3 regions of the Paenibacillus sp. FSL F4-0236 genome follow, and region 1 is predicted to be linked to each of the others. Evidence: riboswitches for the same ligand, from Rfam matches in the RefSeq annotation. Region 1 holds a riboswitch; each other region holds the start of a gene.
The links. Region 1 has a riboswitch for cobalamin ahead of NSQ29_RS23535 (S-layer homology domain-containing protein). Riboswitches for the same ligand answer to the same signal wherever they lie in the genome.

Region 1 (8,260 bases):
GGATCTACGCCTACGCCAGTTAAGGCAACAACAACCTGTGCAATGCTCTCACTGCTTGTGCTTCCCCAGCTTGTAAATCCGCCTTGAGCATTTTGTACACTCGATAACCATGCAATCGCCCGATCCACGGCAGCTTTTACATTAGGATCCTTTGCGTAATAAGGCGCAAGTGCTTGCATCGCCATCCCGGTCATATCGACGTCGGCTTTGGTTACACCTAAAGCCCAGCCCCCGGCATCTGCTGCACCTTTTTTAACTTCTCTATCTAAGATGTACTGAACCAGGTTTTCTCTTGTGCTTTGATATATAACTCCCTTCTCATCAGGATCAGGGAATAATACTGGAATCTCGTAGTTATGACTATCTAGTGCAATCAGAGCAAATATGGGACCGTTGTTCCCTTGCTTCTGAATATATTGATAATCAGCGAGTGCATTTCTTAGATCATGACCTGCAACATTCGTGATATCTTTTCCGATAGAGGTAAGTCCTAGAATGGCTCTGGAATTCTCTGTGCTTTTACTAGCGTCGAGTTTTCCATCCTTAATTATCGTTGCTATTCGCGTAGCTACATTGTTGTAATAGAGATTGTAATAACCGTTAGGTACTTTGTAGTTCGCACGTGCTAGAGAAAGAATCGACCATTCTCCGCTACCTGTTCCAAATGAAGGATTCTTTACGGTGTTAACGATGTAGGCCAAGCTTTTATCTAACTGTTCTTTAGCAGTGATTTTATAAGTAACCTGATAGGTTACATTATCTGCTTTGTTTCCTGCGCCATCTATAGCTGTTACTGCGATTACGTTACTACCTGGGTTTAGAGATGCTTTGTACTCACCATTAGTAGCTGACAGAACGACTTGGTTCAGCTTTACTACTGGAATAATGTCTTTATAGACATTGTCTGTAACCACTACTTTGAAGCTTACATCTTTACTGGATACTTCCTGTTTATCTTGTATACCTTCTATTGAAATCGTAGGCTTCTCTGTATCTGGCTCTTGTACTAGCGCATTAATCTGCTCTACTAGAGCTTGATCAACCTCTGTTGTTACAACTGCACTATCGGCAATTGCTTCATTCGCATGAGCCGGGATTACACTTGTAGAGAACGTCGTGATAAATACTGCTACAATAAGTAACCAAGCTAAAAACTTATTTTTCTTCATGTTTCCATAACCCTTCCCTTCTCTTCCTATGTTAAAAAACAGAATAAACTTTCATAGCACTACAAAAAAACCACTCAACATAACGTCAAGAGGTTTAAGATAGTGAACCGCAACAATAGCAGGCATATACTATATCAAACACCTCTCTATCGCTCGTAGAGTTTAACGGTGTATCAGAAATAGGCAGATATTCTGGCTCAAGTATCATCACCCTTGCTACCTTCCCAGTTTCCCAGTGGTACCTTGCAAGGACTCCTCTTTCACAGCGGCGGGACCGTGCGGGATTCACACCCGCTTTCCATTTAACCAATCTATGATTGTATTTCCGAAACATTCATAATTGGCACCTATTGCTAATATTAATTTTTCCATGCTTCATCATATCTAATATATATGCTTTTGTCATGCAATATTTGTTTTTTGTATAACGAGTAGTTAGCGATAATCCTATTGAATATCAAATCATTTTAACCACAATATACTCTTTTTCTCTCAACTCAAAACCATCCTCCAGTGACAAAGAGGCCAAATCAAAGATTCGATCATACTTTTTATTACGTGGGAGCCCTTCTTCCTCAGCCCAGCATGTATAAAGCTCAAACTCGGCACCAGATACCCCATAATCTGTCATAAGCCTAAATAACTCCCGACAACACTTGAGTGAGGCGTTATATGATCCCGGTAGAGTATCTTTTAGCTTAGGGGATACAGAGAAGCCGCCCCAATTCGGTGAAATCCGGTACACATATGGACTCCGAAAATGCTTGCGAATCTCATCGTTCCAATACCCAAGTTCCTCTATAAAAATACCCGCTGCATCTTCTTCCGAGTCGTATACAAGACAGTCCTCATCTCTTAAATGAGATAGATCTGCGATGTCATCCAAAGGAATTATGCCTTGCAGGCGCAGAGCCTCTCTTTGTTTCTTATACTCCGGGGAATTTTTCACTTCATTATATGTCTTTGCTGACGGTACACTGCCTCTTTCTCCTAACGGAAGCTCTGTAGCCGAGCCTATGTAATGAAATCTGCTCACTGGATTGCCCTCCATAACTTTGGAAACACTGCAAATCACTAATTCATATATGAATTTACCACAAATTAGTAAGGTACTCGTTGAAATTATTTTATGTTAGGGTATTCGGTAAGCGTTTACAACAAATTCATGGAGGTGTACGTATTCATCTAAGCACCAAAGTACTACGGAAGGTCAGGTTTAAGCATCCTCAAAAATGATCTTACAAAGGAGAATTCAATGACTACTCGAATCCAGAAATCATTCTTATCATTGACCCTTGTCACCGCTCTTCTGCTCTCTTTGTTCTCATCCATTGCCGCCGCTGCCACTAAGGACGAGCAACAAGCTAAGGCAGCACCAAAGAGTAAGATCCAATCCTATGTAGACGATATGCAGCCCGGATGGAACCTTGGCAATACTCTAGATGCTACAGGTGAGGATGAAACCTCCTGGGGCAATCCGCGTGTGACCCAAGAACTGATTAAGAAAATCGCCGCACAAGGCTACAAAAGTATCCGGATTCCTATCACTTGGGATTCACACATAGGTGAAGCACCGAACTACACCATTGATCAAACTTACCTCGACCGTGTCGAAGAAGTTGTAGACTGGGCGCTAGACGCCAAGTTATATGTAATGATCAATGTCCATCACGACTCCTGGTTATGGGTAAGTCATATGGAAGAGAAGCATGATGAGACGCTGGCGCGTTATAATGCAGCATGGACTCAAATTGCTGACCGCTTCAAGGATAAATCCGATAAGCTGAGTTTCGAAAGCATTAATGAACCTCGTTTCACAGATGGCGGAAGTACGGATGAAGCGAAGATGGAACAGATGCTTGCAGAGCTCAACAATTCCTTCCATCAGATCGTTCGAAACTCAGGTGGAAAAAATGATGTCCGTCCGCTAGTGCTACCTTCATTAGAGACTTCTCCTACCCAACCTAGAATGGAACAGCTCTACAAGACGATTACAGCTCTTAACGATCCGAACATAATTGCGACCGTTCACTACTATGGCTTCTGGCCGTTCAGTGTGAATATCGCTGGTTACACCACGTTTGAAAAAGATACAAAAAACGATATCATCCAAACTTTTGATAACGTTTACAACACATTCGTAGCCAAAGGAATCCCTGTTATCGTTGGTGAGTTTGGACTGCTAGGATTCGATAAAGATACAGGTGTGATTGAACAAGGCGAGAAGCTGAAATTCTTCGAGTACCTTACCTATTATTTAAAAGAAAAGAAAATGACCTCCATGCTCTGGGATAATGGGCAGCATTTCAACCGCAAAACGTATAAGTGGTCCGATTCTGAGCTGCAGGGTGTATTAATGTCTGGTCTGAAGGAACGTTCCTCCAGCACTGAAAGCGATCTGGTCTATCTAAAAAAAGGTGCAGCGATCAAAGACACCAAGGTGAAGCTGAACCTAAACGGCAATAAGCTAACCACGATTAGTGCAAATGGGAAGTATCTAACAAAGGGAAAAGATTACACCTTGAATGGCGAGGAGCTCACACTCAAAGCCAGCCAACTCAAAAAACTCACAGCTTCCCAAAAATACGGTGAAAATGCTGTGTTAACGTTGAAATTCAACAAAGGTGTTGCGTGGAGACTAAAGATCATCGTGAATGACACTGCCAAATTAAGTGATGCCAAAGGTACGACTGAATCGTTTGCGATTCCAACTACCTTTAATGGTAACCAGCTTGCCACGATGGAGGCTGTCTATACCGCTGGTGGCAATGCAGGCCCGCAAGACTGGACACCATTCAAGGAGTTCGGCAATACGTTCTCACCCTCTTATAACACGAAAGAAATCAAGCTGCTTCCAGCCTTCTTTAAAGATGTTAAAGATGGAGAGGTCATCTTGAAATTCCACTTCTGGAATGGTGATATCCTTACGTACAAGATCACGAAGAGTGGAACAAACGTTGTAGGAAAGTCTTCTTAACTTTCGCTGTATAACATAAAAAGAAGTGTCCCTTCACGGGGACACTCTTTTTTTTAACTACATCATACATATACTTCTTCATACGTCATCAACATCAAGCGATAGACCAGATATACTCCAAGATATGCTCCCGTTAAAAGAAACATTGGATTCAAAAAAATCGCATGGATCGAGGTCATAAATACCGTGTTATCTCTTAATATTTCATATATAGCTAGGGCAGAAATATTACCTAAAATAAGCGTAGACAACACAGAAGTTACATTAAAAACAATACGCCACTTTATCCATTTCCGTTGTATCATTAGCATGGCGACGGGAACCACTATACTGCCAAATACGATTAGAAATTTCATTTAGCCAGCCACCTCAGTATCTCTTTAATCCTCCAGTTCAACACTTTCGATTTGCCCCTCGGCATTCACTGTCCACTCGATATCAACACCTGGCATCAGTCCAAGCTTGTCCTCATCTTCGATCACTACATGATCGGGGATGGTTAGGGTCTGCTCTCCCCCACCTTCGACTTTAACGGTAACCTGTTTACCATTAGACGTAGTAATCTTCCCATCATATTCAATCTGCTGCAAAACAATCTTTTGGCTCGGATCCGTAATGGTAACCCGCTTGCCTCCGTCTGTCAGCAGCTCAATCTTTTTATGATAGCCGTCCTTTAAAGTGACTTCCTTAATGACTCTCTGAACGCTAACATCCGCCGGAAGTCCCTCTGTATTTGTACCGGATGATGCATTGGGTTGTTCTGTTGCATTGTTCGTAGTCGCAGGTGCAGTGGCTTCTGTTATAGGTGTTGGAGTTACTTGTGTGGTTTCATTGGCAGCTTTAGAGCAGCCACTTAATAGGACGGTGCAGGCACAGATCAAACAAAGAATTGAAGTTCGAATCTGGCGTTGTGAATTTCCTTTATTCTGTGTCATCATTTACCTCCGCATTTAAATTTCTTCCAGTTCTATTTTGTGAACATAGTTTTACCTCTTCCCTTCCTTTTATTCACCAGAAAATGGACCATCTGAATTAATCTCTGATTATCACAGCGTCATAGCACGCCCATATCTAGCCAAATACTCTTCCTTCTCCTTATAATCCGGCATGAGGCTTCCAACCTTTCGCCAAAAAGAGCGGTCATGATTCATATGAAGTAAATGACACAGTTCATGGATGATTACATAATCGATAACTTCCACTGGAGCCATCGCTAGGCGATAGTTAAAGGTTAGCTTTTTATCCGAGCTACAGCTTCCCCACTTGGTTCTAGACTCAACAATGTCAATCGTCTTTGGCTTTACTCTAAGCTGCGTCTGATATTTATTGATCCGTTCAGCTACAACCTTCTTACAGCTAGCGAAATAGAATTTCTTCAGCTTAAGTTTAAGCTCTTCCTCATTTAAATCCCCTGTCTCTATTAGCTCTTGCAGCGAATAATATTTGCCTAGATACAGGAACTTACCCTCGTCTTCATACTCTTTGAGCTTTGGTGTTTCTCGGTTCGCTTCAATACTTTGCAGCTTCTCCACTATTAATTTCCCATTACGCTCTACCACGCTTTTGATCGTCTCTTCACTTGTTTTCTTGGGAGCTTTGAGCGTTATACGCCCTGAAGAATCTATGTGAATGGAGATTTTCTTGCCGTTTCCATATTGAACATTAAACTCGATCACCTGATTGTCGTACTCAATCTTCATACCCACCATCGTTTCTATAAGGTTATTCGCAAAAAAAAAGGAGAACGCGTTTAAGCGTCCCCCTATTTTAACATGATTCATCAATACACTGGATATCCTGCCACAAACATCGCTAAATACAAAAGACTCCCCGCAACAGAAACTACAGTAAGGATAGCATCCTTTGATTTCTCTTCAGTGAGCGCGACAGCAGCAAAAGCTAGTGGAAATGCAACAAGCAAATACCGCGGGGCTGACAGCAGCCAGGTAGCTCCCACTACGAACGCAAAATACACGATGAAATAGGCGGTGTATGAAGGTCGTATCTTTTTTGCACCCATGAACATGATAATTAGTGCTGAGAATATAGCGATTAAATTAGGCAGCCATAAGCCGAGAAAAGAACGGCTATCTCCACTCTTAAAGGTGCCCACAGCGTATTCCATCTGATATCTTACCGTATCAAAAAAGAGATAAAACCGCTGAGACCAATGCTCTCTCTGGTAAATACTGAACTGAAACGCATTTCCCGTCACGTGATAATTAATAAACAGATAGGCCAGCAAGCCCGTTGATATAATAGCGAGAAAACATACAGCGCTGATGATTCTATGTATAAAGACTTTTTTACTTAATAGCTTATAGTTGCCCATCAGATCCCGTCCAAATTCAATCGCAACCGGTACAATCAGAAGCACTCCGGGAGAACGTGTATAAGCTGCAAGTGCACCGCATAAGCATCCGATCAGCCATTCCTTTTTTCTCACAAAATATAAACACATCAAAGATAATGCCAGAAATAGAGCCTCGGTCATCGGAATGAAGAAAAAGAACGCGGCAGGGAATATGAAAATGTATTTCACGACCCGCATGGCATTCTTTCGATGCATGTCTAGTGCAGCAAGCTCATAAGCGACCAGGGCTGCGACAATTGAAGTGATATTTGAAACGATGAATCCAGAAACGAGATAATTCCCTACGAATGCCTGAACTACTCTTATTAAATTTGGAAAAAAGGGAAAGAACACGATATGGAATCTCGCATCACCCTCGGTCACGTATCCATTCTCAGCAATGCCCAAATAACTAGAAGCATCAATTCCAGAGATATGCCAAGTCTCTGCCATTTTGCTAAGCAGACCACCTGAATAGCCATTCTGTATGATCAAAAATGAATACCCGATGAGCATAAGCAGGATACGACTCGCCAATATCCATCCAATAATATAAAGCCAAGCCTGTCTTCTATCCTGCTCCTTACTCTTCCAAGTCACTTCAGGTGCTGGATTCGTCAAAACAAAATCCGTCAATACAGGTATAGTGCGGAGCCCCAATAGCACAAAAAGCCCGAAACAGACCACAGAAGCGAGGGTGCCCAGCATGGTCCAGCTCTGAGTCGAAATGGCCCAGTAAATAGCCGTCACCATCATAACAAGTATGAAGATGAAGGAAATGATTTTGTCGTGCTTTTTCATTTGATCCTCCAGTTATTTAGTCCGAACAATTGTTTAGGAAAAAAAGGATATAATTCCCTATAGAAATATAATAGTCTTTGTGTATTTTTTTGTAAATCACATCTTATTTCTTCGTTCCTTACTCCCCCTCATAGCTGAAATAAAAGTTCAAAGGCAATTCATCATCACTTTGAAAACTGGTCGACATTCTGTAGATTATATACAATTTATCCTCGTCCTTGCCGTATGACCATGACTCTTCGATAGAGCCTGTTAATGGCTTTAGCGGAAGAGCCATCCTGTCAATCGTTTGGATGGATTTTTCGACTTTGTCAGCCGCCTCCTCATCCGCAGGTTTGTATTGGTTCATAAAAGCAAGTACCAGTTCTCTCGCATCTTGATAACCACTTTCCGATCTGGGAAAGACCGTTCCTACCCGGTAACCAACGATTTTATTGGTCTTAACATCTACCACAATCTGCTGTATAAACTCCTTTTGATTCACGGATAAGATATCATCCTGCATAATTGTACCCAAGGTTGTATCGTATTCACCCACTGCATCCGCAATTTACAAAGCAGCAAGCCCTGCTTCACGCGGCTGCATGAACACAGCCCGATGCTCTTCCACATGTGTGAAAAGCTCAGCATACTTGGGTCCTTCCTTACTGCATGCAGTGAATACCAGCAAAAGAATGACTATTCCACAAATGAGATTGAAATATGATTTTTTCAAACGAATACACCTCCTGGCCTGACGAAACCGGTTTGGTTGATCCCCCTAAACCTTACCATATATTTGAAAAAAGGCACAGATATTCAAATCTTATATTAGGAAATGAAGCCTGCCCACGGTAGTGGGCCCCAAAGAAAAAGCCCGAGCGTTTATGCTCGGACTTATTATCATTCAAATGGATAGATCCAGAAATGCTCTGTTCCAAAACGATCTTGGATTTCTTTATCCTCTAGCGTTTTGCTGCC
Region 2 (8,260 bases), 4.3 Mb from region 1:
AGCGGCACGCTGTTTGAAATACAGAGAACATTGTACAACACGATGCTATTCGCTTCTTTACTGGTGGGCACTGTCTTTTTCATTGCAGCAGGCAGCTTCCTTTACTTCCGGCTGTATACAGATCTAGATCATGATCGCCATCAATATTCTACATTGTCCAAAATGGGACTTACAGATCAAGAGCTAAACCGAATTGTAACGATACAATTGTCGTTGTTGTTTTTTGTTCCGGTTGGGGTAGCCATTTTGCATAGTGTGTTTGCCTTTATTGCGCTTCAGCGGTTGTTTTACTTATCTATTGCTGTGGAGACCGGGGCGGTGTTATTGGGATATTTGGCTGTCCAGGGACTTTACTTCTTTTTTATTCGCAGCCGTTATTTACGCAACTTGAAGAAGAACTTGATCTGAATAATGGGGGTTACGAAATGCAAGCATGGATTACAGATTTTATGGAGCAGTTTGGTTACTTTGGTATTTTCCTGATGCTCGCTTTTGAAAATATATTTCCACCGATTCCTTCCGAAGTGATCCTTCCTTTTGGCGGATTCATGACAACCACAACGAATTTGACCATTCCTGGTGTAATTATTGCTGCTACGCTTGGCTCACTGCTGGGTGCAGTAATTCTCTATTATATCGGTCGTTTGTTGGATGTAAATCGATTGGAAAAGATCGTTGAACGCTGGGGCGGCCTACTCCGGATTAGCAAAAAGGACATCCACAAGGCTGACGCTTGGTTTGACAAATATGGCTATTGGACCGTATTATTTTGTCGGATGGTTCCACTAGTGCGTAGTTTGATTTCGATCCCTGCAGGGATGTCGGGCATGAAATTTGGAGTGTTTATGATCTTCACAACGATTGGTACGCTGGGATGGAATCTATTGCTGGTGCTTATTGGTGCGGCATTGGGTGAGTCATGGGAAGACATCGCCATGTATATGGATATGTACTCCAACGTAGTGTACGTGCTTCTTGCAGGTGGAGTAGTGATCCTTGGGTATTTGTTCTTCCGCAAGCGCAGCCGGAAAATGAACACCGAAGGTTGAGCCGAGAAGGACTTATAGATAAAAGTTATGATTAAAAGGAGGAGAACAAATGGAGCTATTAACGATTATTAAAGCTATTATTTTGGGAATTGTTGAAGGATTGACTGAATTTGCTCCGGTATCCTCCACAGGTCATATGATTATTGTTGATGATATGTGGTTAAAATCGACAGAGTTATTTGGGCAATATACGGCCAATACGTTCAAAGTGGTTATACAGCTGGGGTCAATATTAGCAGTTGTAGTTATTTTTAGAAATAGGTTCATTGAATTGCTGGGCTTAAAGCACTTCAGCCGCAAGCAGTTGGATCCTGTAACCGAGCAACAACCACAGCTTGAAAAAGGCGGCCACCTGAAGCTTACACAGGTGCTTGTAGGTTTAGTGCCAGCAGGCGTGCTGGGGGTTCTGTTTAATGATTATATTGACGAGCATTTATTCTCTACATCCACCGTGTTAATCGGTCTAGTAGTCGGTGCTGTATTAATGATTATTGCGGATCTATTCGGACCAAAGAAGATTCAAACGGAGAGTGTCGATCAGATTACATATAAGCAGGCGCTAGGTGTTGGTCTGGTCCAGTGCTTCTCCTTGTGGCCGGGATTTTCTCGTTCCGGGTCGACGATTTCTGGTGGTGTTCTTCTGGGTATGAGTCATCGCGCTGCTGCTGATTTCACGTTTATTATGGCTGTTCCAATCATGGCAGGCGCCAGTTTACTCTCACTGATGAAGAACTGGCAATATTTCACCATCGATGCCCTGCCGTTCTTCATTGCAGGCTTTATCAGTGCCTTTGTATTTGCACTATTATCGATGCGTTTCTTCTTGAAATTGATCAACCGGATTAAGCTTTTACCATTTGCTATATATCGCATAGTACTTGCTGCAGTAGTATATTTCGTGTTTTTCTAAATCCGTTATAAGGAATCGATATAACAAAAGCCCCCGTAATCTATTGCAGATGACGGGGGCTTTCACGTATGATGACATCAGATTTAAGACACTCACTTTATCCTTATAATTCTCGCATAAACGCTTACCGTCCTTAAAAGGACGCTGAAGGCGTTTTAGCTTATGGATGATAAGAAAGTATAAGTATCACGAAATACTTTCTTATAATTCTCGCATAAACGCCTACCGTCCGTATAAGGACACCGAAGGCGTTTTAGCTTGACAATATCGGAGACAGGTGCTTGCCGGAAATTAGTAATTCGGTAGGCTTAATAGGGAAATTCGGTTTGAAGCCGATGCGGTCCCGCCACTGTAACGGAAGAGTCCATAGCAACATATGTCACTGGCAATTTACTACTGCTGGGAAGACTGCTAAGGATGCTGACACCGCTAGCCAGGAGACCTGCCTGTTTCAACAGCACTGCTTCACCTACGGAGGATAGGAAGGTGTTAGACGTTAACCATAGGTATATTATGGGCGTCTTTCCCTTTGACTTTTTTAGGGAAGGGCGCTCTTTTTTAAAGGAATGCAAGTGATATCGAGTCCAAAATAAGAAGATGGAGAAGGGGAGCTGCAAAGTGACGAACAAAGTAAAAGTAAGCAATCTTGGCTATCCAAGAATCGGAAAAAACCGCGAGTGGAAGAAAACGTTGGAAGCCTTCTGGGCGGGAAAAATAAATGAGGAAGCGTTCCGTACTGAAATGACAGGAATTCAGCTTCAGCATTTGAAGACTCAGCAGGAGGCAGGAATTGATTTAATTCCGGTAAATGATTTTACGTTCTACGATCATGTGCTAGATACAGCTGTAATGTTCGGGATCGTACCTCCACGTTATGCGTATGATGGTGGCGATATTGGGCTTGATCTTTATTTTGCGATGGCTAGAGGAAATGCTGAGGCTACCGCTTGCGAGATGACTAAATGGTTCAATACGAACTATCATTACATCGTTCCAGAGATCGGTGCACAAACGCCGCGTCTGACCGAGAATAAACCACTGGCTGCTTATCGTTTTGCCAAGTCCCAAGCGGGAATTGAGGGTAAACCTGTGGTTTTAGGCCTTTATACATTCCTTAAGTTGTCAAAAGGATTTGCATCTGCGGATATTGCGAAGATTGCTGCTCGGTTTCTTCCGGTTTACGTTCAGCTGTTGCAGGAACTGAAGCAAGAAGGAGTAAGCTGGGTACAAATTGATGAACCAGCGATTGTTACAGGAATAAATGAATCAGAATTATCCTTACTTCACTCGATTTACACAGAAATTGCTGAATCCGTGCCTGGATTAAATATTATTCTGCAGACTTACTTTGAAGCTGCTGAACCGCTGGAGGCACTGTTCAAGCTTCCGGTGCAAGGTTTAGGTCTCGATTTTGTCCATGATGGCGGGACGAACCTGGCATCGATTGAACGTCTTGGCTGGCCTGAGGATAAGTGGCTGGGAGCGGGTATTATTGACGGACGCAACATCTGGCGCTCGGATCTGGATGCTAAGCTGCAGCTGATCGAGAAGCTGAGTGTACATGTATCACTTGATCGTCTTATTATACAGCCTTCTTGCAGTTTGCTGCATGTTCCGGTTACTGTTCAGGGTGAGGTGAAGCTGAAGGCCACCGTTAAGGCTGCTTTAGCTTTTGCTGATGAGAAGCTTAGAGAGCTTGGCCTGCTTGCTGCAGCCTTAGAGGGTACAACAGAAGCTGCTGCTGCGTTGACGGCCAGTCGTGAAGCCCTTACTGCCTTCCGTGCACTTCCTGAACGCGGTCGTAAGGATGTGGCCGAGCAAGTTCTCGGACTTACAGATTTACCAGACCAACGTAGCCTACCTTTTGCTGAACGCCTGAAGGTGCAGCAGGAGAAGTGGCAGCTGCCACTTCTGCCAACGACAACAATCGGAAGCTTTCCACAGACCGTAGAAGTGCGCCAGGCAAGGTTGAAATGGCGTAAAGGCGTATGGAATCAAGAGCGTTACGACGGGTTCGTTCGTGAGCAGATTGCAGATGCAATCACTTTCCAAGAAAAGCTGGGTCTGGATGTACTCGTGCACGGTGAGTTCGAAAGAACCGATATGGTGGAGTTTTTCGGGGAGAAGTTGGATGGTTACTTATTTACTAGTAATGGCTGGGTTCAATCCTACGGATCACGCTGCGTTAAGCCACCAGTTATTTATGCGGATATAGCTTTTATCCAGCCTATGACTGTAAAAGAAAGCGTCTATGCTCAGTCGTTAACTTCCCTTCCTGTTAAAGGTATGTTGACTGGTCCTGTTACGATTCTCAATTGGTCTTTCGTACGTGATGATCTTAGTCGGGAAGCAGTAGCGAATCAAATTGCCTTAGCGCTCCGTCATGAAGTTAAAGCATTGGAGGATGCAGGCATAGAGATGATTCAAGTAGATGAACCGGCTATCCGTGAAGGACTTCCTTTGAAGGCTGAAGATCATGAGGCATACTTGAATTGGGCGGTGAAGTCGTTCCGTATCGCGACGAATCATGTGAAGGCTACGACACAAATTCATACCCACATGTGCTATAGCGAATTTAATGACATGATAGACTCCATTTCAGCGATGGATGCGGATGTTATCTCTATTGAGACTTCACGTAGCCATGGGGAACTGATCGTTAGCTTTGAGGAGCAGGCGTATGATAAAGGAATTGGTCTTGGTGTATATGATATCCATAGTCCACGGGTTCCTGCAGTAGAAGAGATGACAGCTAATATTGATCGTGCGCTGCGGGTGCTTGATCCTGAACAGTTCTGGATTAATCCCGATTGCGGTCTTAAGACACGTGGCTGGCAGGAGACGGAAGATGCACTTCGTAACATGGTAAAGGCTGCCGCTATTGCAAGAGAAAATGCAGGAGTTAGTGCTTCCAAATAACATAAGAAGTATACAATAAATCATAGCCGGGGAATTTCTCCCTGGCTTTTTATTTCAGCCACTTGATAATAATTCTCATTCTTGATAGAATGAGAAAAGAAAAGAAGGAACCGTGGAGGGTCCCTTCAAATTATCACCTTATTTGCTTTCGAAAGTCTTGCAATCTGTTTCTTCTGCACGTGTAGGTTCTTGGGAGCTGTGGAAAGCTACAAAGATAGAATCAGCACTGCATTTGTTCTCTTCTGCCCAGTGGGTGCAGGAGTTAACTTCGCAAATTACGTCTTTTGCCATGAGGGTTCACCTCCCCTTTTAGTAATAGACAGCATTATTAAAAAACTTCTCTGTTCAACAAGGTGGAGCTTGTCCGAACAGAACCGTGTTCTGCCCTCATTCATTATGAATAGAGGGTTTTTGGTATTTTTTTACGTGTTTAGACGTGGTAATTGTACCAAATAAAGTGCGTGTAAGCAAATGAGTTATTCGAATGGTTATGGTGTCCCATATGTCACTAGAAGTGGTTTGACTAGAAGAATCTCTCAGCCTGTATACAACAGTGCTTCTGTAAATTCGTTGTTAAACATTAGCTTTTCAGTATCTCAAGGCTATATTGCGAATACAAGCTTTAGTGTAACCGCAAAACAAACAGTGGCAAGCTTATTAAGCGGTTTTATGCCATTAAACAAAGCACTTCTAACCCAGGTTGATTTTTGCTCGAAAAATAATAGCTTTAACTAAAAGAGTTGCAGAAATGCGACTCTTTTTTTTATTTAGAGAACATAATTCATAAGAAACTGTACACAATTCCATTTTTCAGTGCAACCTTCCAAGTTTTGGAACGTCTTAGTAAAGAGTGACGGAAGAGATCTGCTTAGAACAAGACATTCCGTAACGATATTATGATCCGTGCAAGCGGTATCTATTACATTTTTGGAGGAATGAGAATGCGCAAATGGGGTCTGCATTACTTATGTTTATTAATTCTTACGGTAGTCTTGGCGGGTTGTGGCTCAGCGGATAGAAATTCAGCGGCAGATAGTTTGGCAAAAGAAAATGGTAGTACGAGTAACGACGCAGCAGTAGAGGTACAATCGCAAAGCTCGATGGCCTCAACAGCGGATCAAAGCACTTCGGCAGCTCCTGAGGCAGAAGCAACTGGCAGCGAGAATATGGCTGTAAAGGGCTCCACATCAGAAAATACAGATCAAGCAAGTGCAGGATTTACTGGTAGCGATGTAGTAGCGGGCTTGAACAAGAAGCTGATCTATAAAGCGAATCTTAATATGGAAGTAGAAGACTATGGAAAAGCACAGACTGAAATACGTAATTTAGTAACCCTGGCCAATGGATATATTATTGAGTTTAATGAAAATATGTCGCAGTACGAGCAAGGTGGGACGTTTATCCTTAAGGTGCCTGCCTCCGGATTCTCACCTTTTCTGAATAAATTAGAACAAGTAAAACACGAATCTCTACAGCGCAGCATTCAAGGTCAGGATGTCTCAGAAGAGTATGTTGATCTGGAGTCACGTTTGAAGGCAAAGCAGCTAATGGAAGCACAATATACAGAGTTTATGAAAAAAGCGACGAAATCCACTGATCTGGTCGCCTTCGCGAACGAGCTTGGTTCGATTCAAGAAAGCATTGAGCAGATTAAAGGTAGAATGCGTTATATCAATCAGAATGTATCCTTCTCTACGGTAGAATTGAGAGTGTATCAGACGGATGAAAGTATTGCTGTCAAAGAGAAGAAGGAGCAAGGGCCGTTACTGGAACGTGCTTCAGATGCTCTAAATGGAAGCTTAAATGCACTATCTGTGATGTTTCAGTGGATTGTCGTTATCCTTGCAGGAGCGTTACCGATACTTATCGGGGCTGCCATTATTTTAGCTATTGTATTAGTTTCCCGTAAAAATATTCGTGAGCGTCGGGAGCAGCAGACCGAGAGAATTCGTCAGCGAAATAAGGAGCTGAACAGAGAGCAAGCCATCCCTGCGGCAACAGAGCCTAAGGAGGCAGTTTCAGAGGATAATTCGAAGGCTAATAAGGACTCAGAGGACTCAAAGAAAGAATAGCCCTACAAGCATAAACGCTCTCGGCGTCTTTATAAAGACGGTAAGCGTTTAAGCGAGAAATATAAGAATAATGTATAACTTGAAAATTATACTTTCTTATATTTTAAGAGAAAAAAACGGTTGTCATCCTAAAAGGACGACAACCGTTTCTTTATGTGCTGAGGATTGATGTTTAGGCAGGCTGGAAGAGTATGCGATACTCCCCGTATCCTTCCTTCTCCAAATCCTCTTTCGGTACAAATCGTAGCGCCGCCGAATTTATGCAGTAGCGTAAACCGTTTTCTCCGGGACCATCGTCAAAGACATGGCCTAGATGCGAATCCGCTACTTTGCTGCGCACTTCAGTGCGGACCATCAAATGACTGAGATCCGTCTTTTCTTTCACAGCGTAGTCCCGGATGGGACGAGTAAAGCTTGGCCAGCCGCAACCGGAATCGTATTTATCCTGCGAGCTGAATAACGGTTCGCCAGATACGATGTCTACATAAATACCATCTCCATGGTGATCCCAAAAATCATTCCGGAAAGGAGATTCTGTTGCACTGTTCTGAGTGACTTCATATTGAAGAGGGGTTAAACGTTCTTTCAAACTTTGTTTGTCCTCTTTATGTGTCCAGTGGGTTTCGATAAAATCCTCTCGGCCAGAACCTTTGCGATAACGTTTGTAGTGGCCTGGATTCTTATGATGGTAACCTTGATGATATTCTTCGGCAGGATAGAAGGTGGTTGCCGGGAGAATCGGGGTTACGATCGGACTAGAGAAGCGACCGCTTGCTTGCAGAGCTGCCTTGGAAGCTTCTGCTTGTTCTTTTTGTTCCTCCGAATGGGTAAAGATTGCTGTTCCGTAAGAAGTCCCGCGATCATGGAATTGTCCACCTGCGTCGGTAGGGTCAATTTGCTGCCAGAACAGCTCAAGTAACTTGCTATAAGGGAAAATATCTGGATTGAACGTAATTTGTACAGCTTCAACATGTCCTGTCGTTTCAGAACAAACCTCTTCATAGGTTGGGTTCACTGTATGACCGCCGGTATAGCCAGAGACGACACTAATGATACCTGGCAATTCTTCGAACGGCGAGACCATGCACCAAAAGCATCCACCTGCAAAGGTTGCTTTTTCTGTCTTGGTATTTATATGGTTAGTCTGATGTTCACTCATTGATATCCCTCCATTCACATAATGCAATTAAATAGATCACAATTTAATTATAAAGCAAATACTAACTGCCTGCCAGTTTGTAACCGATAAGTTCTTTCGCTATCGGTTATTCTTCGCTTCTTGAGAGCGCGGACGCAAGCTCAGTCCAGCG
Region 3 (8,260 bases), 340 kb from region 1:
GATCCAGTGATTCAGCAGCAGCACCTTGTACAGCTTGTACATATGCGGCATGCGGATATCGTTCCAGTTCAGAATACCGGAGCACTCACCGTCGATGATGCGTGTGGATTGGTTGGGCGCTTCAGTGTTAAAAATCTTTTGTAGTTGCATTTATTTTCCCTCCATTTTTTTGCGCGGGTAATTCGTCTTGTCTGATCTTTAATTAAATTAGGTTGATGAAGTAACGGAGAGAAAGTTTGGAGCTGTAGGAGCGATAGCGTTCGCCTTTATCCTCGGATTTCTACCGCGAAGACGGTATAGATCAAGAAATCTGAGGACAACAGCGGCCGGAAGCCCAAACATTCCTCGCAGTTACGAAATTCATCATCGTTTTTCTATTCAGGGCACTAAGATAATTAGCTAGCGCAAGAATCACACTCTTCTATTGTCAAAGCACGGCTACGCACATAATAAGTTGATTTCAATCCGCCCTTCCAGGCGTTCAGATGCAGCTCAAGGAACTCGGTAGCCTTGATGTCAGGACGAACATACAGGTTGAAGCTTTGGCCTTGATCGACGTGACGCTGACGAGCAGAAGCCATGCGGATCGACCAGTTTTGGTCAATTGTAAACGCAGTTTTATAGTACCAAATCGTCTTGTCGGACAGATCCGGTGCTGGGTTAGCGATCTTGTAAGTTGTTTTCTCTTCATAGGAAAGCAGTTCATACAAAGGATCAATGCTGGCTGTGGAGCCGGCAATAATCGATGTGGAGCCGTTCGGTGCAATCGCGAACATCCATGCGTTACGAACACCGTCTTTAGCCACTTCTTCTTGCAGCTCGCGCCATTGTTCAGTGGTTACATATTTACCTTCTTGTTCACCGCTAACGTAGCCACGTGAAGTAAAGTATGCACCTGTCTCCCAATCGGAACCGGCGAACTTCGGATAACGGCCTTTTTCACGGGCAAGCTCCATGCTCGAACGTACCAACAGGTAGTTGATGTGTTCATACAAATGGTTGTTATATTCTACGGCTTCATCAGATTCCCAACGAATGCCCTTGAGTGCCAATAGGTGATGCAAGCCGAATGTGCCGAGACCCACTGCGCGGTATTGGCTGTTCGTGTATTGTGCTTGCAGAACTTCAATATTATTAATGTCGATTACGTTGTCCAGCATACGTACTTGGATAGGTACAAGTCTTTCCAGCACACCAGCTGGAATCGCACGTGCCAAGTGAATCGAATTCAGGTTGCAGACTACGAAATCGCCAGGGATTTTGGAGATAACAATCCGGGTCTTGCCATCTTTGGTTACTAATTCTTCCTGTTCAATAACGGTAGCGGATTGATTCTGCATAATTTCTGTGCACAGGTTGGAAGAGAAGACCATACCTTGGTGACGGTTCGGGTTCGTCCGGTTAACCGTATCACGGTAGAACATATATGGAGTACCTGTTTCAAGCTGTGATTTCATAATCCGTTTCATGATGTCGATCGCAGGAACGGTAATACGGGACAATTCCAAATTGGCTGTAGCTTCAGCATATTTTTCACGGAAAGTGCCTTTACCAAGCTCTTCATCGTAGAAGTCTTCCAGACCAAGCGGACGACCGTTCTCATCCGTCCAGCCCATAACCTTTTTCACTTCATGTGGGCAGAAGAGGTTCCAGTGGCTGCGTGATTCAACGGCTTCCATGAACAAGTCCGGCAGGGTTACACCGTGGAATACGTCATGTGCACGCATACGCTCGTCACCATTATTTAGTTTAAGATCGAGGAAAGCGAGAATATCTTTATGGAATACATCAAGGTAGACAGCGACAGCACCTTTACGTGTTCCGAGCTGGTCTACACTGACTGCTGTATTGTTCAATTGGCGAATCCAAGGAATTACGCCGGAGCTAGTGTTCTTATGGCCACGGATATCCGAACCACGTGCCCGTACTTTACCAAGGTAGACGCCGATACCGCCACCCATTTTGCTAAGGCGCGCTACGTCTGTATTGGAATCAAAGATACCCTCTAGGGAATCGTCTACCGTATCAATGAAGCAGCTGGATAGCTGTCCAGCGACCTTTTTGCCGGCATTGGACATTGTAGGGGTAGCAGCTGTCATGTAGATGTTGCTCATAGCCCAGTAAGCTTCTTTTACAAGCTCAAGACGTTTCTCAGCTGGTTCACGGTGCATCAGGTACATAGCAATAATCATATAACGTTCTTGTGGAAGCTCCATTACACGGCCGTCAAAATCATGCGCCAAATAACGGTCGGATAGCGTAAGCAGACCGATATAGTCAAACAAAAGATCGCGTGTATAATCGATACACCCACCTAGTTCGATAATTTGTTCTTTGGTGTAATGACTTAGAAGCTCTTCACGATAGATTCCTTTTTTTACGAGATCCGTAATTAGCGGGTACAGCTCACCGTAAGGCTCTTCTGGATAAGCTTTATAGCGGCGATGAACGGCTGCTTTTTTATAAAGGGTAGTCAGAAGGGCACGGGCAGCTGCAAACTTCCAAGTAGGCTCTTCTTTCGTTACAAGCTCTAGAGCACTCATGGTGAAGGCATTGCTAATTTCTTCTCCACTTACGGAGTCACGACGCAGTTTGGAAATTACTCCCCGCAGCAATGTTTCTTTATTTAGTTGATCAAGACCTTCTAAGATACGGTCGGCGTATACGGAAAGGCGCTTCTCATCAAAAGCCAGTTGGCGATTATCTGGTTTTACTACGAATTGTGGCATGGTTATTTCATCCCTTCTTATTTTGGATTAATTTTGAATATCAAAAATTGATATATTATAGCGCAGTAGGCTGCCACAGAAAGACCTCCGAGCCGTTCGTACTGGCCGGAATGTCGATTATGCGTTGGTTAGAGCTTCCTCGGTAAGGAAGTGTAGTATCTTTCAATTCTTCTATAAAACGTCCATCTATTAATACCTGACACTGTGTAAGTAGATTCCACTCCGGCGAACCGGGAAGGGCGGTTAGTTCCTCATACGTATAACCACTGTAAATCCAGATGGGGAAGCCAGGGAGCACGGCGCGAAGCTCATGAATGAACCCAAGTACCTCTTCTGCCGAGAAAAAAGGATCGCCGCCTGCCAGTGTTAGACCATCCAGCAAAGGGTTAGCGGCGATTTCTGCAATGATTTCATGTTGACGTTCTAAGGTGAAGACTTCTCCATATTTAAAGTTCCATGTCTCGGGATTAAAGCATCCCGGGCAACGATGACGGCAGCCGCTGATGAAGAGGACGGCCCGCATGCCCTCTCCCTCGTTAATCGACTCCGGATAGTATCCGCAAATATTCATAGATGCTTAACGCGATCCCGTACTTCGGCTTGTTTGGCGGCATTGAAGCGGGTCTGATAGTCGCCAGTTAAATAACCTGTAACTCTGCGCAAACGACGGATGTGCACGTCATTCTCATGTGCGTTGCAGGAAGGACAGTTTGTCCCAATTACGCCTTCGTATCCGCAGCTGGAGCAGCGGTCAATCGGATGGTTAATGCTGAAGTAGCTGACCTGTTGTTCTAATGCATATTTAATGATTTTGATAAAAGCAGATGGATTGCTGCGGGCATTGCCATTTAATTCGACATAAGAAATAGCCCCGGCATTGCAGTATTCATGGAAAGGAGCTTCCAAGCTGATCTTCTGAGCAGCACCTAGATCGTAGTATACAGGGATGTGGAAAGAGTTCGTATAATACTCACGGTCAGTTACGCCCGGAATAGAACCCAGTACCTTGCGATCAATCTTGGTGAATTTGCCGGACAGGCCCTCTGCTGGTGTTGCGAACAAGGTAATGTTGAGATTAAGTTCCTCACTTTTAAGGTCGCAATACTCCCGCATGTGACGCACGATAGCCACAGCCTTGGCATGGACTTCCATATCCTCGCCATGGTGTTTGCCGTACATGGCTTTCATGCATTCCGCCATACCGATGAAGCCAAGCGACAGACTACCATGTTTCAGCAGTTCGCCTACAGAGTCTTCAGGAGCGAGATTTTCGCCGCCTTCCCAGACGCCTTCTCGCATCATGAAATCGGATGCTTTAGCCTTTTGCGCGCTTTGGATGTGGAACCGATGAAGAAGTCCTTCCAGCGCAATATCCATATAGTGGTTTAGATCCTCATAGAAGCCAGCTTCATCTGCGACGGTACGTCGGCCTGTTACTGTGCCGTGTGCCAGACCGAGCCGAACCAGATTCAGTGTATTAAAGGAAAGGTTGCCCTTCCCGGAGCAATGATTACGCCCAAAACGGTCACCGAGCACTCGGGTGCGGCAGCCCATTGTAGCAAATTCCGTATCAGGATCACTTGGATCATAATACTGCAAGTTGAGCGGAGCGTCCAGATTAGCGAAGTTTGGATATAGTCTGCGTGCAGAACAATCCGCCGCTTTTAGGAACAATTCATAGTTAGGATCGCCTTGCTGTTGATTGACTCCTTGCTTGCATTTGAAGATTTGAATCGGGAACACAGGTGTTTCTCCGCTGCCAAGTCCGTTCATCGTTGCTGTTAGCAGGGAGCTGATCACAAGCTGACCTTCTGGTGAAGTACAAGTACCATAATTGATGCTGGTAAACGGAATTTGCCCACCGGATCGGCTGGACATGGTATTGAGATTATGTACCATACTTTCAGCCGCTTGCAGGGTTTCGATTTCGGTTTCCTTTAGTGCAAAACGGAACGCTTTTGGATATAACTCCGCCAGATCGGTCCGGCTCATTGTAATCTCGCCCAAAGATTGATTAGCTTGTCCCTCATCAAAATAATCCAGACCCTTGCGGAACAGCTTAGCGAAGGATTTGGTTACATAAGGTGCCAGATCATTGTCGAGCTTATTGGCGGATACGCCGCCATATTGAGCATTTTGCTGGGATTGAAAAATAATTGCTACCAGTGACATAGCTGTCATTATGGAGTTCGGAGGACGAACACTGCCGTTGCCGGTGTTGAAGCCTTCGCGGAGAAGCTTATCAAACGGGATAAAAATGCAGTTAGTCGTTCCGATTGCGTATTGATCCAGATCATGCACATAGACGACATTGTCATCAATGGCTTGCACTAGCTGCGGCGGCATCGTAAAGTTGCGGGCGTACCATTTTGAATATTCACTGCCGAACTTGCTCATTTTACCGGAGAAACTCTCTCCGTTCAAATTGGCATTCTCGCGCAGCAGGTCCAAATCCCGGCTGTCGATAATATCGCGTCCTAAATCAATGAGCTCTTCTAAAAGAACTTCTCGTGCATTTGTTGTACCGTTAAATTGTCTCTCCAACAACGTCATTGTATAGCTCTCCTCTCAGTCTATCGTCCTATCATTAAGAAGTGGGGCCGCATAAGCGGCCGTATATTCATTGTGATCTCATAAAAAAAGCATCCTCTAGCGAGGATGGCAGAAAATGCCCGATGCGTTATGTAAATATCCACACAGATATTTGTAGTGGCCTCTAAGAAGATGACCGCATGCGGACACCGTTCCTGTTCCTCGCAGGCACTCATAGTTGGTGTCGTCGAAACAGGCAGGTCTCCTGGCTTCCGTAGGACCTCTCAGCGCCTTCCCAAGGGGGCTCTTACCCCTCAGTGGCTTCTGCCAGGAGATCTGCCCATCTTAAGCTTCTAAAAGCTTGTAAGGGGCATCCGGTTACAGTGGCGGGACCGCAGCGGATTTTCACCGTACTTCCCTATTAAGCTCTAATTCCGATAAAGGATCAAAGCGCCTGTCTCCACTATATTTTGTTGTCGTTAGATAAAAATAACCCAAGATGTTGTGTTTGTAAACAGTTTTTTAGAAAACCCGCGCGGGGAGCGGGTTCTTCAAAAGTACTCCACAAATGATCCACAGGCTGTCCATAAGTAATCCACAATTGATCCACAGGCATATAAAAAATGATTCATAAATTTTCCGAAAAGATGCCACAAAGAGTCCATAAATGTAGTGCAGATGACCCTAGAATTCATGTTAGAAAAAATACTTGTGGCGAAAGTCATATTTCGGAGAATTTTGGGGAAAGAAGAAGGGGCATAATAAAGCTGAGATCATTTGTGGGAGAGCGGTGGAGTTGTTACAATAGAAGGAGACACATACTTTAAAATTCCGAGGAGGTATTCTCATGCCTATTGCTGAAGTAACCGTTATTCCGATTGGAACAGGTAGTACGAGCCTTAGCAGCTATGTTGCGGATATGCAGCGAGTGCTGAAGACGGTAGAAGGGATTACTTATGAGCTTACATCCATGGGTACAATCATCGAAGGGCCTCTTCAGCGTATTTTTGCTGCAGTCGAAGCGCTGCACGAGTCTCCTTTTGCCGCAGGTGCAGAGCGTGTCTCTACCTCACTTAAAATAGACGACCGCCGCGATAAACCCTCCACTAGCCGTGGAAAGCTGGAGTCTGTGGAGCGTAAACTACAGGTGGAATAGCAGTTTGGGAGAGTAGGGAAATAGGGAGAAATAGGCTTGCGTTTCTGGCTGAAAGTTGTATAATATTTTTTGTTTGACAGAAAAATCAGCCTTAAGCTGGTGTAGCTCAGGGGTAGAGCAACGCACTCGTAATGCGTAGGCCGGGGGTTCAATTCCCTTCACCAGCATCCAAAAAAACCTTTTGTGGCGCGGATTCTTGGAATTTCAAGAGCCGCGCTTTTTTGATTCTTCTACCATTCTTTTACCGAAAGAGTGTCTTTTCCGCTTGTAATGGAGTCCCCAACGACCGGGGCCAAAAGGCAAAAAACCTGCACGTGGTGCGTGAGAGCAACATACCTGCAGTACTCACGGAGAATTTATTTTTGGATGTGGTAACCGACGCTGCCAAACTCAAAAAAGATGTGGTTATCCAAGCAATCATTGATAGCCATGTGATCGGGATTGCAAAGTACCTAGGGCTGAAAAAGAAGGAAACAGCGAATCAGGGCAACAATGACAATAAAGTGGTAGTACTCGTAAACGGCAAGAAAGAGCAAGTAAGACAGTTAACCTTACAAAGTGAACTGGAAAGTTAATTTGTCGAGCCGGAAGTTTTGGGCGCTGCTGGCCGTTACCGGCGTAACCTCTCATCATAAAATAAAGTAATACGAGCGAGGGGGAGTTTCCTGATGGATGCTTATTGCAGCTGCTTGCGCTACATGAATAGAAGAGTGCGGATTCTGACTAAAGATGGTAGACAGCACGTAGGCGTAATTACAAATGTGGACAGAAATAATGTTTACTTAAGAACGGAACATAACGGATCTGTGCACACTTCAGCTTTTTTTGGTAATCCTTTTGCTACAAATGACATCTTAACCTTGAGTTTGTTCACTCTGCTGGCTATAGCCCTTATTTAAAAAATCATAAAACCGGGAAAAACCGCCCACTGGCTTCGGCTGGTGGGTATTTTTTTGTTTTTTACGAAATGTCGGATCCCGCAACAGGCCTACTATTTTCGTTTCTTTTTTACCCAAGCACCGATACAAATCCCGCATATCTTAGTTTTGTATCCAATTAAAAAGGAGGAATTGACAAATGGGCGAAGTACGTGGAGAACGTTGTTGCGGCGTTGGTGAACGTGAACGTGAACGTGAACCTGAACGTTTTGTTGGTGGAGCCTTTACATCCACAGGGGCAATCTTAGTGCTCTTTATCCTGCTGGTCATCATTACAAAAGCTTGTATATTTTAAATTGTATTCAATTACAAAGGAGGAGTTAAAATGGGCGAATTCGCAGGAGGATATGGTGGCTTTACTTCTACCGCCGCAATTCTGGTTCTGTTTATCTTGTTGGTAATCATCTCTAAGACTTTGTTTATTTAAGTTTCAAACCTCCCAATATAGCTGCACCTTATTAAATCCGCCAGTACTCATGCTGGTGGATTTTTTTCATACATAATCAAAGACGCACCCTGTCAACCCTAAGTGGTAGGCGAGTATCCCAAATGGATTATGTTGAAATTATGCGGAAGTACCGTAACCCTGCCAGTAATGGTGGGGTATTTCTTTGCGTTCAGGCAAATTTTTTTATCAGTGATATAGAGTTCATACACATAACGTTACATCCGTCTAACCTTTACTCAAGTAAAATGGCGGAATGACCCAGTCTCTCTTGTGTGATATTTGGTGTACACCGAAGACGAGATTCGCCCCGAAGACTATACATCAATCATACGTGCAGGCAGGTTGCAGTGCTTACCTTTAGGTAAGTACGTGAACTAAAAGTGCATACTTACGCGATGTCATGGTGGGAGGTATACTCAAGTCCTAAATCTGATTCAAACATGGAGGATACACCAAT

Region 2: another riboswitch for cobalamin. It lies ahead of metE (5-methyltetrahydropteroyltriglutamate--homocysteine S-methyltransferase); the one in region 1 lies ahead of NSQ29_RS23535 (S-layer homology domain-containing protein).
Region 3: another riboswitch for cobalamin. It lies ahead of NSQ29_RS25030 (anaerobic ribonucleoside triphosphate reductase); the one in region 1 lies ahead of NSQ29_RS23535 (S-layer homology domain-containing protein).

Annotation. Positions count from the first base shown of each region.
Region 1 covers NZ_JBBOBK010000001.1:5,251,673-5,259,932, forward strand. The annotation lists gene NSQ29_RS23535 (S-layer homology domain-containing protein) at 1-1,169, opposite strand, end outside; cobalamin riboswitch at 1,335-1,535, opposite strand; gene NSQ29_RS23540 (hypothetical protein) at 1,627-2,205, opposite strand; gene NSQ29_RS23545 (cellulase family glycosylhydrolase) at 2,425-4,146, shown strand; gene NSQ29_RS23550 (transposase) at 4,209-4,502, opposite strand; gene NSQ29_RS23555 (hypothetical protein) at 4,527-5,084, opposite strand; gene NSQ29_RS23560 (M48 family metallopeptidase) at 5,193-5,846, opposite strand; gene NSQ29_RS23565 (hypothetical protein) at 5,927-7,300, opposite strand; gene NSQ29_RS23570 (hypothetical protein) at 7,419-7,838, opposite strand; gene NSQ29_RS23575 (hypothetical protein) at 7,851-8,015, opposite strand; gene bshB2 (bacillithiol biosynthesis deacetylase BshB2) at 8,183-8,260, opposite strand, start outside.
Region 2 covers NZ_JBBOBK010000001.1:974,720-982,979, forward strand. The annotation lists gene NSQ29_RS04400 (ABC transporter permease) at 1-408, shown strand, start outside; gene NSQ29_RS04405 (DedA family protein) at 426-1,049, shown strand; gene NSQ29_RS04410 (undecaprenyl-diphosphate phosphatase) at 1,099-1,959, shown strand; cobalamin riboswitch at 2,218-2,423, shown strand; gene metE (5-methyltetrahydropteroyltriglutamate--homocysteine S-methyltransferase) at 2,557-4,878, shown strand; gene NSQ29_RS04420 (DUF1540 domain-containing protein) at 5,017-5,169, opposite strand; gene NSQ29_RS04425 (DUF4349 domain-containing protein) at 5,820-6,950, shown strand; gene msrA (peptide-methionine (S)-S-oxide reductase MsrA) at 7,123-8,109, opposite strand; gene NSQ29_RS04435 (TVP38/TMEM64 family protein) at 8,209-8,260, opposite strand, start outside.
Region 3 covers NZ_JBBOBK010000001.1:5,595,955-5,604,214, reverse strand. The annotation lists gene NSQ29_RS25045 (ribonucleotide-diphosphate reductase subunit beta) at 1-150, opposite strand, end outside; gene NSQ29_RS25040 (ribonucleoside-diphosphate reductase subunit alpha) at 396-2,729, opposite strand; gene nrdG (anaerobic ribonucleoside-triphosphate reductase activating protein) at 2,785-3,300, opposite strand; gene NSQ29_RS25030 (anaerobic ribonucleoside triphosphate reductase) at 3,297-5,282, opposite strand; cobalamin riboswitch at 5,500-5,734, opposite strand; gene NSQ29_RS25025 (MTH1187 family thiamine-binding protein) at 6,109-6,417, shown strand; tRNA gene NSQ29_RS25020 (tRNA-Thr) at 6,513-6,584, shown strand; gene NSQ29_RS25015 (N-acetylmuramoyl-L-alanine amidase) at 6,549-6,992, shown strand; gene NSQ29_RS25010 (hypothetical protein) at 7,086-7,316, shown strand; gene NSQ29_RS25005 (hypothetical protein) at 7,495-7,650, shown strand; gene NSQ29_RS25000 (sporulation protein YjcZ) at 7,681-7,782, shown strand; gene NSQ29_RS24995 (NAD(P)H-dependent oxidoreductase) at 8,259-8,260, shown strand, end outside.